Regions from separate parts of the Micromonospora sp. NPDC050795 genome, predicted to be linked through region 2. Evidence: riboswitches for the same ligand, from Rfam matches in the RefSeq annotation. Region 2 holds a riboswitch; the other holds the start of a gene.
The links. A riboswitch is a leader RNA that binds a small molecule or an ion and turns the genes downstream of it on or off. The one in region 2 is predicted to bind cyclic di-AMP.
Positions count from the first base shown of each region.

Region 1: it holds a riboswitch for cyclic di-AMP, as region 2 does, so the genes downstream of both, ACIBEF_RS21480 (NlpC/P60 family protein) here and ACIBEF_RS05050 (coiled-coil domain-containing protein) in region 2, are expected to answer to the same signal.

Region 1 is NZ_JBITGE010000024.1:94,372-98,842, reverse strand. It holds gene dcd (dCTP deaminase) at 1-484, shown strand, start outside; gene ACIBEF_RS21480 (NlpC/P60 family protein) at 546-1,586, opposite strand; cyclic di-AMP (ydaO/yuaA leader) riboswitch at 1,600-1,735, opposite strand; gene ACIBEF_RS21475 (N-acetylmuramoyl-L-alanine amidase) at 1,971-3,953, shown strand; gene ACIBEF_RS21470 (NlpC/P60 family protein) at 4,061-4,471, opposite strand, start outside.
Region 2 is NZ_JBITGE010000004.1:16,123-20,593, forward strand. It holds gene ACIBEF_RS05040 (HelD family protein) at 1-1,459, shown strand, start outside; gene ACIBEF_RS05045 (cation diffusion facilitator family transporter) at 1,566-2,483, shown strand; cyclic di-AMP (ydaO/yuaA leader) riboswitch at 2,602-2,733, shown strand; gene ACIBEF_RS05050 (coiled-coil domain-containing protein) at 2,739-3,803, shown strand; gene ACIBEF_RS05055 (hypothetical protein) at 3,945-4,448, shown strand.

The sequences.
Region 1 (4,471 bases), on a different contig from region 2:
CGACGTCCGACTCGACCGGCTGTTCCGGGTCTTCAACAACCATCTCTACACCCACATCGATCCGGCCATGCAGCAGGACGACCTGACCTCGGCGGTCGAGGTCCCCGACGGCGAGCCGTTCGTGCTGCACCCGGGGGAGTTCGTGCTCGCCTCGACGCTGGAGGTCATCTCGCTGGGTGACCAGCTCGCCGGCCGGCTGGAGGGCAAGAGCTCCCTGGGCCGGCTCGGGCTGCTCACGCACTCCACCGCCGGTTTCATCGACCCGGGCTTCTCCGGTCACGTGACGCTGGAACTCTCGAACGTGGCGAACCTGCCGATCACCCTCTGGCCGGGCATGAAGATCGGGCAGCTCTGCATCTTCCGGCTCTCCTCGCCGGCCGAGCACCCGTACGGCTCGGTGGTCTACGGCTCGCGCTACCAGGGCCAGCGGGGGCCGACACCCAGCCGCGCCTGGCAGCACTGGCGCACCTGGCCCACCCGCTAGGACCCAGAACGACGAGGGCCCGCCGCGAGGAGATCGCGACGGGCCCTGCGGTCACACTGGGTCAGCCTGGACGGCCGTAGCTGTGGATCGGTCCGTCGTCGACCTTCTTCATCTTGACCGGTTGACCGGCCTGCGAGGCGTGCACCACCCAGCCGCCGCCGACGTACATGCCGACGTGGTGGATGTCGCTGTAGTAGAAGACCAGGTCGCCGGGGCGCAGGTCACCCTTGCTGACGTTCTTGGTGACCCGGCTCTGCGCGGCGGCGTTGTGCGGGAGCGACACGCCGGCCTTCGCCCAGGCGGCCAGCATCAGCCCGGAGCAGTCGTACGAGTTCGGACCCTCGGCACCCCAGACGTAGGGCTTGCCGATCTGCGCGCAGGCGAACTTGACCGCGGTGCCCGCGCCGCCGCCGGGGTAGCTACCCGGGCAGGGTGCCGGGCGCAGCGGACCGCCGCCGCCGCTGCCGTACACCTTCAGGCGCAGCTTCTGCAGGCGGTCGATCTCGTCGTTGATCTGCTTCTTCTTCGCCGCCAGCTGAGCTTCCGTGCGGGCCAGCTGGGCCACCATCTCGTCCAGTGGCGCCTTCTGCGCGGCCAGTTGGTCGCGCAGGTCGGCCACCTGGCGTACGTCCTTCTGCTGGTTGTGCGCGAAGCGGTCGAGCATTTCGAGCTGGCCGACCACCTCGCTGGGCGACCGGCTGCCCAGCATCGCGTTGACGGTCGAGACGTTCTCACCCATGTAGGCGCGTACGGCAAGGGCGCTGACCTTGTCCATCGCGGCGTCGACCTGGCGCTCGAGCGGAGTGATCCGGCCGGCCAGGGCGTCTGCCTGCTTGCGCTTCGCGGCGAGATCGATGCGGGTGGCGTTGTGCCGTTCGATGATCGGTTCGAGCTTGTTCCAGTCGGCGTCGATCTGGCGCTCGATTTCCGCGACGGAGGGGTCGGCGTGGGCCGCCGTGGCACTACCGGTCAGAACGACGGCGACGCCGGCCAGCGCGGCGAGTGCGGTGGTGAAGCGGGACCAGCGTGGGCGCGGCACGATCGACGCCGGGCCGGCTGATGCCGACCGCTCGGACGACGGCCGCGGGGCATGGAGTGCCACCGGGGTTCCGTACTCCTTCTTCCTGACCGCCTACCGGGTTAGCTGACGGGTTCGGGCGGGAAGTCGGCGCCCTACCGCAGTGGCTGCGGATTCACCCCGAGGGACCTGGGTCCCCGGTTCGCTCGGAAACGACTCGGCGGTGTCGGTCCGTTACCGCCCGGGGTGGGCGGAGCTGCTGTCGGGCCGACAAATGACCAGAGTAGAGACGCCCGTTACCGATCCGCAACCCGTGCGGCCGTGACACTCCGTACGGATTGGACGAGGTCACCGACCGTGTGTGAAGAATTCTTTCCGTACACTTCGATAGATGGAAAGGTATTGACGCAAGCTCCCGGACGGCGCGATGGTGACCTGACCTCACTCCGCGAGAATCTAGGGGGTTCGATGCACCATTCAACCCTGTCGACCGGCTGGCGCGCACTGCTCGCCGCCACCGTGGTCGCCGCCGCGACCACGGTGCCACTCTCCGCCGGCCCGGCCGCCGCCGCGCCCACCACCGACCGCCAGCAGCAGTACACCGACGCGGCCACCGAGTACGGCGTACCGGCCGTCGTGCTGCTCGGCGTCTCCTACCTGGAGTCCCGCTGGGACACCAACGCCGGCACACCGAGCACCAGTGGCGGCTACGGCCCGATGCACCTCACCGACGTGCGGCACGTGGCCGCCCTACCCGGACGCGGTCACCACGACGCCGGTGCCGAGGACCCACGCGGCGACGATTCCCGGCCAGCCCGGGTGCCCGCGCCCCGCCCGGTCGAGGCGCCCGCCCCGTCCACCGCCGCGTTGCAGACCGTCGACGCCGCCGCCGCGCTGACCGGCGCCGCCCCCGAGGCACTGCGCACCGACGCGGGCCTCAACATCCGGGGTGGGGCCGCGCTGCTGGCCGCGTACCAGAGGGATCTGGGCGCGCCGGTCGGCGCGGACACCGACCCGGCGGCCTGGTACGGCGCGGTGGCCCGCTACTCGGGCGCGGACAGCGCCGACGCCGCGGCGGCCTTCGCCGACGAGGTCTTCACCACCATCGGCGCGGGCGAAGCCCGGGTGACCGACGACGGCCAACCGATCACCCTGCCGGCCCGGGCGGTGCGGCCCGAACGTTCCTGGCTGGACCGGCTGGGCCTGCGCCGGCTGGCCCGCCCGGACGGGGTGGAATGCCCCCGCACCATCTCCTGCGAGTGGATCCCGGCACCCTACGAGGCGTTCGGCGACGGGGACTACGGCAACCACGACCTCTCCGACCGACCCACGCGGCAGAAGATCGAGTACATCGTCATCCACGACACCGAGGCGAGTTGGGCCACCACCCTGCAACTCGTCCAGGACCCGACCTACGTGAGTTGGCACTACTCGCTGCGCTCGGTCGACGGGCACATCGCCCAGCACGTGAAGACGAAGGACGTCGGCTGGCACGCCGGCAACTGGTACGTCAACGCGAAGTCGATCGGGTTGGAACACGAGGGCTTCGCGGCGCAGGGCACCTGGTACACCGAGGCGATGTACCGGACCTCGGCGAAGCTGGTCCGGCACCTGGCGCTGCGGCTGGGCATCCCACTGGACCGCCAGCACATCATCGGCCACGACAACGTGCCCGGCACCATCCCCTCGACAGTGCGGGGGATGCACTGGGATCCGGGCCCCTACTGGGACTGGACCCACTACTTCGACCTGCTGCACGCCCCTCGACTGGACACCGGCACCCCGGCCACCGGGCTGGTCCGGATCGACCCGGACTACACCACCAACCAGCCGGCGTTCACCGGCTGCGTCACGGCGGGCGTGCCCTGCGCGCCGCGCGGCTCCTCGGCGGTGGTGCTGCGCAGCGCACCGTCCGCTGACGCGCCGCTGGTCAACGACATCGCGCTCCGCCCGGACGGCAGCCCGAACACGATGGCCGTGTCGGACCACGGGGCCCGGGCGTCCGCCGGGCAGACGTACGCGCTGGCCGGCAGGCAGGGCGACTGGACGGCGATCTGGTACCTCGGGCAGCGGGCCTGGTTCCACAACCCGGCGTCCGCGCCGACCGCCAGTTGGACCGTCGGAGTCGTGGCGACGCCGAAGCCCGGAAAGGCCACCGTTCCGGTGTACGGACGGGCGTACCCGGAGCAGTCCGCGTACCCGGACGGGGTGCCCTACCAGGCGATCTCGCCGCTGCAGTACACGCTGGCCGCCGGGCAGCGGTACGCCGTCGGCGCGGTGCTGGCCGGCGAGTACTACCGGGCCAGCACGTTCGACGGCTCCTCACCCGGGGACTGGACGGTCATTCGCGGCAAGAACCGGTACGCGCAGATCCAGTTCGGCCACCGGATCATGTACGTCGACCTCGCCGACGTGCAGCTGTTGCCCTCCCCGGTGGGGGCACCCCGCTGAGAACCACGACGGCCCCCGGTCGGTGACCGGGGGCCGTCGTGTCGCGCTGGGGCCTGTGTCAAAGTCCTCGGTCGAGCCGAGGCGCTTTGACACAGGCCCTGGGTGGATCAGCCAGGTCTGCGGAAACCGGCGACGGGCATGGTGGTGATGCTGGACACCTGCACCGGTTTGCCGGCGCGTGGCGCGTGCACCATCTGGTTGTTACCCAGATACAGCCCGACATGACTCAGGCCGGAGAAGAAGAACACCAGGTCACCGGGGCGGGCGTCGGCGCGCGAGACGGCCTTGCCCTCGTTCCACTGGTCACCGGTGTGGTGCGTCAGGTAGATCCCGGCCGCCTTGTAGGCGTACTGGGTCAGCCCCGAGCAGTCGAACGAGTTCGGCCCGGTGGCACCCCAGACGTACGGCTTGCCGACCTTGCCGCAGGCGGTCCTGATCGCGGTGCGGGCCGCCGCACTGACCACGCCGTTGATGGTCGGGCAGGCCGCCGTCTTGACGGTGGTCTTGGGCATCGACGC
Region 2 (4,471 bases):
GCTCTACTCCGACCGCAGCCGCTACGCCGGCGGCGGCATCCTGGTGGTCGGCCCGTCGTCGGTGTTCGTCGAGTACATCGGCTCCGTGCTGCCGTCGCTCGGTGAGGACACCGCGACCCTGCACTCGCTGGGCACCCTCTTCCCGGGGATGACAGCCACCCGCCCCGACCCGCCCGAGGTGGCGGCGGTGAAGGGCTCGCTGCGGATGCGCCGGGTGCTGGAGCGGGCGGCCCGCGACGCGGTGCCGGGCGGCCCGGGTGAGCTGCGGCTGCTCTACCGGGGCACGCTGCTGCGGTTGGACCGGGTCGCGCTGGACCGGATCCGGGACCGCGCGCTGCAACGCGGCGCACGGCGCAACGAGGTGCGCCGGGCCGGTTTCGACGGGGTGTTCGCCGCGCTCTGGGCGCAGGCCCGTGAGCTGAGCAGCGGTCGGCTGCCGGAGCAACCGGCCTTCGAGGCGGAGATCGCCGAGCGCTCGGAGTTCCGGGAGTTCCTCAAGGCGTGGTGGCCTCGGCTGCACCCCCGGCACGTGCTCGGCTGGCTGGCGCAGCCGGACCGGCTGCGCCGGTACGCCGGGGGGATCCTCTCCTCGGCGGAGATCCGGCTGCTCAACGCCGCGTACCGGGACCTGGACTCGGCCGGGCTGACCATCGCCGACGTGGCCCTGCTAGACGAGTTGGACGCGCTGCTCGGCAAGCCCGCGCAGCCGGCCCGCGCGCGACGCGACCCGTTCCAGCTCACCGGCGGCGTCCGTGAGCTGAGCACCCTCGGTGAACGCCAACGGGCCGCCCGCGCGGCGGCCCGGGAGCGTCCCGAGGACTACCGGGACTACGCGCACGTGGTGGTGGACGAGGCACAGGACGTCTCGCCGATGCAGTGGCGGATGATCGGTCGACGCGGCCGACTGGCCTCCTGGACCGTGGTGGGCGACCCCGCGCAGACCGCGTGGACCGGCGATCCGGAGGAGCTGACCCGGGCCCGCGACCAGGCGCTGGGCCGGCGTAAGCGACACGACTTCACGCTCACCACCAACTACCGCAACTCGGCGGAGATCTTCGCGGTGGCGGCGGCGGAGATCCGGCGGCTCTACCCGGACCTGCCGCTGCCGACCGCCGTCCGCTCCACCGGGGTCGAGCCGGTGGAGCTGGTGGTGCCCTCGACGGGCTTGGAGACCGCGACCGTGGAGGCCGCCGCCGGCCTGCTGGCCGAGGTGGAGGGCACGGTCGGGGTGATCACGCCGGTCCCCCGCCGGGACGAGGTCGCCGGTTGGCTGGGCGCGCTCGGCGCGCCCAGGTTGCAGGTGGTGACCAGCCTGGAGGCCAAGGGCATGGAGTACGACGGGGTGGTGCTGGTCGCCCCGAGCGAGATCCGGGCGGATCCGGGCGCCGGGGTGCGCACCCTGTACGTGGCGCTCTCCCGGGCCACCCAGCGGCTCACCACCATCGACCCGACCGGCTGACCTGTGCGGACTGCCGCCGGCGGAACGCCCTGCCCGTACACTTGCACACATAGCGATGTGAGCATACATTTGACCGGGTCCCGACCAGCGGCGGAAGGTGGTTCTCGTGGGCGCAGGTCATGACCACCACCATGGGTCCGTCGCCAATGCCGCGCACCAGCACCGAGGTCGACTCTGGGCGGCGTTCGGGTTGCTCGCCACCCTGATGGTGGTCGAAGCGGTGGTCGCACTGCACACCGGCTCGCTCGCCCTGCTCTCCGACGCCGGGCACATGTTCACCGACGTGCTCGGCATCGGGATGGCGCTCGCCGCCATCACGGCGACCCGGCGGGCCACCGGCGACCCGCAGCGCACCTTCGGGCTCTACCGGCTCGAGGTGCTCGCCGCGCTGGCCAACGCCGTCCTGCTCTCCGGCGTCGCGATCTACGTGGTGGTCGAGGCGATCCGCCGCTTCGGTGACCCGCATGAGGTCATCGCCGGTCCGATGCTCGTGGTGGCCGTGCTCGGCCTGCTCGCGAACATCGCCGCATTCGCGCTGCTGCGCGCCGGAGCCAAGGAGAGCATCAACCTCCAGGGCGCCTACCTGGAGGTGCTCGGTGACCTGCTCGGCTCGGTCGGCGTCATCGGCGCGGCGCTGCTGATCACCGTCACGGACTGGTGGTGGGCCGACCCTCTGGTCGCGGTCGCCATTGGCGTGTTCATCCTGCCGCGCACCTGGCGGCTGGCCCGCGCCGCCATCCGCATCCTGGTGCAGGCCGCCCCGGAGCACCTCCAGGTGACCGCCGTGCACGACCGGCTCGCCGCCGTCCCCGGTGTCGTCGAGGTGCACGACCTGCACGTCTGGACGCTCACCTCGGGCATGGAGGTGGCCTCCGCCCACCTGACCATGGCACCGGGCGCGGAGGTCGGCGCGGTGCTCACCGCAGCACGTACGGCCCTGCACGACGACTTCCGCATCGAACACGCGACCTTGCAGATCGAGCCCGGCGCGGCTTCTGGAGCCTGCGGCTCCATCGAATGGTGACCGGCTCGTCGATTTCCGTGGTGACGTACGCACCGTCCGTCACATTGGCTGCAGCGACCCCACCCGCACCGGTAGGCTCGGTCCCGGCCGTAACCAGGCGGCGCCTACCCGGCGCCGGTGGCGGTCGCCGCCTAATCGCCCAGCAGGGCGAACCGGGGAACCATGTTCCTGGGGTGTATCCGCGTCAGCGGTAGGGATCTTCCGTCCCGAACCCGTCAGCTAACCCGGTCGGCGGCTGACGGAAGGACATGCGCAGTGGCACCAGCACGACCACCCGCCGCCCGACTGGCGGCCCTGATCGTCGCGATGTTCGCCCTCGGCGTCGCGCTTCCGGCCGGCACCGCCTCGGCCGCACCCCCGACCGGTCTGCGGGCCGCCGCACCCGACTCCGACGAGGAGGGCGGCACCCCGGCGTTGCGGGCCCAGCTTGAGGCGGCCAGCAAGGGCTACCTGGACGCGAAGCGCGCCCTGGACACCTCAGTACAACGGCAGAAGCAGCTCGGCACCCAGTTGAAGACCATCGAGGTCGAGATCGACCAGCGCAACGGCAAGGTCGGCGAGATCGCCGAGGTCGCCTACCGCACCGGCCGGCTCGGTGCGGTGTCGGCGCTGCTCAACAGCAACACCCCGGAAGGCTTCATGGACCGGGCGGCCGCGCTGGACGCGGTGGCGGCCAACGAGGACCGGGTGCTGCGCGACCTGCTGGACACCAAGGACAAGGCCAACCGCACCCGGGTCGCCCTGGACGGCGAGATCAACGAACAGCGCAAGCAGGTCGCGGTGATGGCCAAGCGCAAGGAGCAGGCCGAACGGGCCCTGACCGTGGCCACCACGCCCAAGCCGCAGACCACCGCCGACGCCGGCTCCAACCGGGGCACCTCCAGCGCCAACGCGAAGGCCGCACCGCGCAACTCCGACGGCTCCTGGCCCTCCGAGTCGTGCAGCATCAACGACCCCACGCCGGCCAACGGCTGCATCACCCCGCGCACCCTGCACGCGCTCAACCAGGCCAAGGCCGCGGGATTCACCCGGTACGTCTCGTGCCACCGCCCCAGCGGCTCGGGTGAACACCCGAAGGGCCGGGCCTGCGACTTCGCGGCGCAGAAGAACGGCTTCGGCGGCAACGCCACCGGCGGCGACAAGACGTACGGCAACAACCTGGCCGCGTACTTCATCCGCAACGCGGACCGGCTCGCCGTGCTCTACGTGATCTGGTACAGGCAGATCTGGCTGCCCAGCAGCGGGTGGAAGTCGTACAGCGGGGCGCACGGCACCCCGTCGACCGACCACACCAACCACGTACACCTGTCGGTCTACTGATCCACGCGTCGTGATGCCTGTGAGCCACTGGAGGGCTCACAGGCATCACGTGCGTCCGGGGCCGGGCTACGTCACCGCGCGTACCCCTGATGTCGTCGCTCGTCGGACGACCCGGCAGTGGCCGGCGGGCAGCATCGCGGTATGCCTCGGATCCGACCCACCACCCGCAAGGCGCTGCTCACAGTGCACCTCGTCACCTCGCTCGGCTGGCTCGGCGCTGACCTGGTGCTGCTCACCCTCGGCGTCGCCGTGCAGCGGGGCGCCGACCCGGCGGTGGTCTATCCGGTCACGGCCCTGGTCGGCACAGTGTTGTTCGCGCCGCTGAGCGTCCTGGTCTGGCTGGTCGGAGTCGCCAGCTCGCTGCTCACCCCATGGGGCCTGCTGCGCCACCGCTGGGTGCTGGTCAAGCTCGTGCTCACCACGGTGATGGTCGGGCTGGTGCTGTTCCTGCTCACCCCGAATCTGCGTCACGCCGGAGCGGTCGGCGCCGCTCTGCCCGCCCGCGATCGCGCCGACCTGGTCATCGCGCCGGCGGTGTCGACCAGCCTGATGGTCATCGCGACAGTGCTCTCCACCTACAAGCCGTGGGGCCGACGTCCCACCACCCGCCCGACCCGCAACAACGCGCCAACCAAGATCTCCTAACGCACCAACCCACGCCCCGCCCC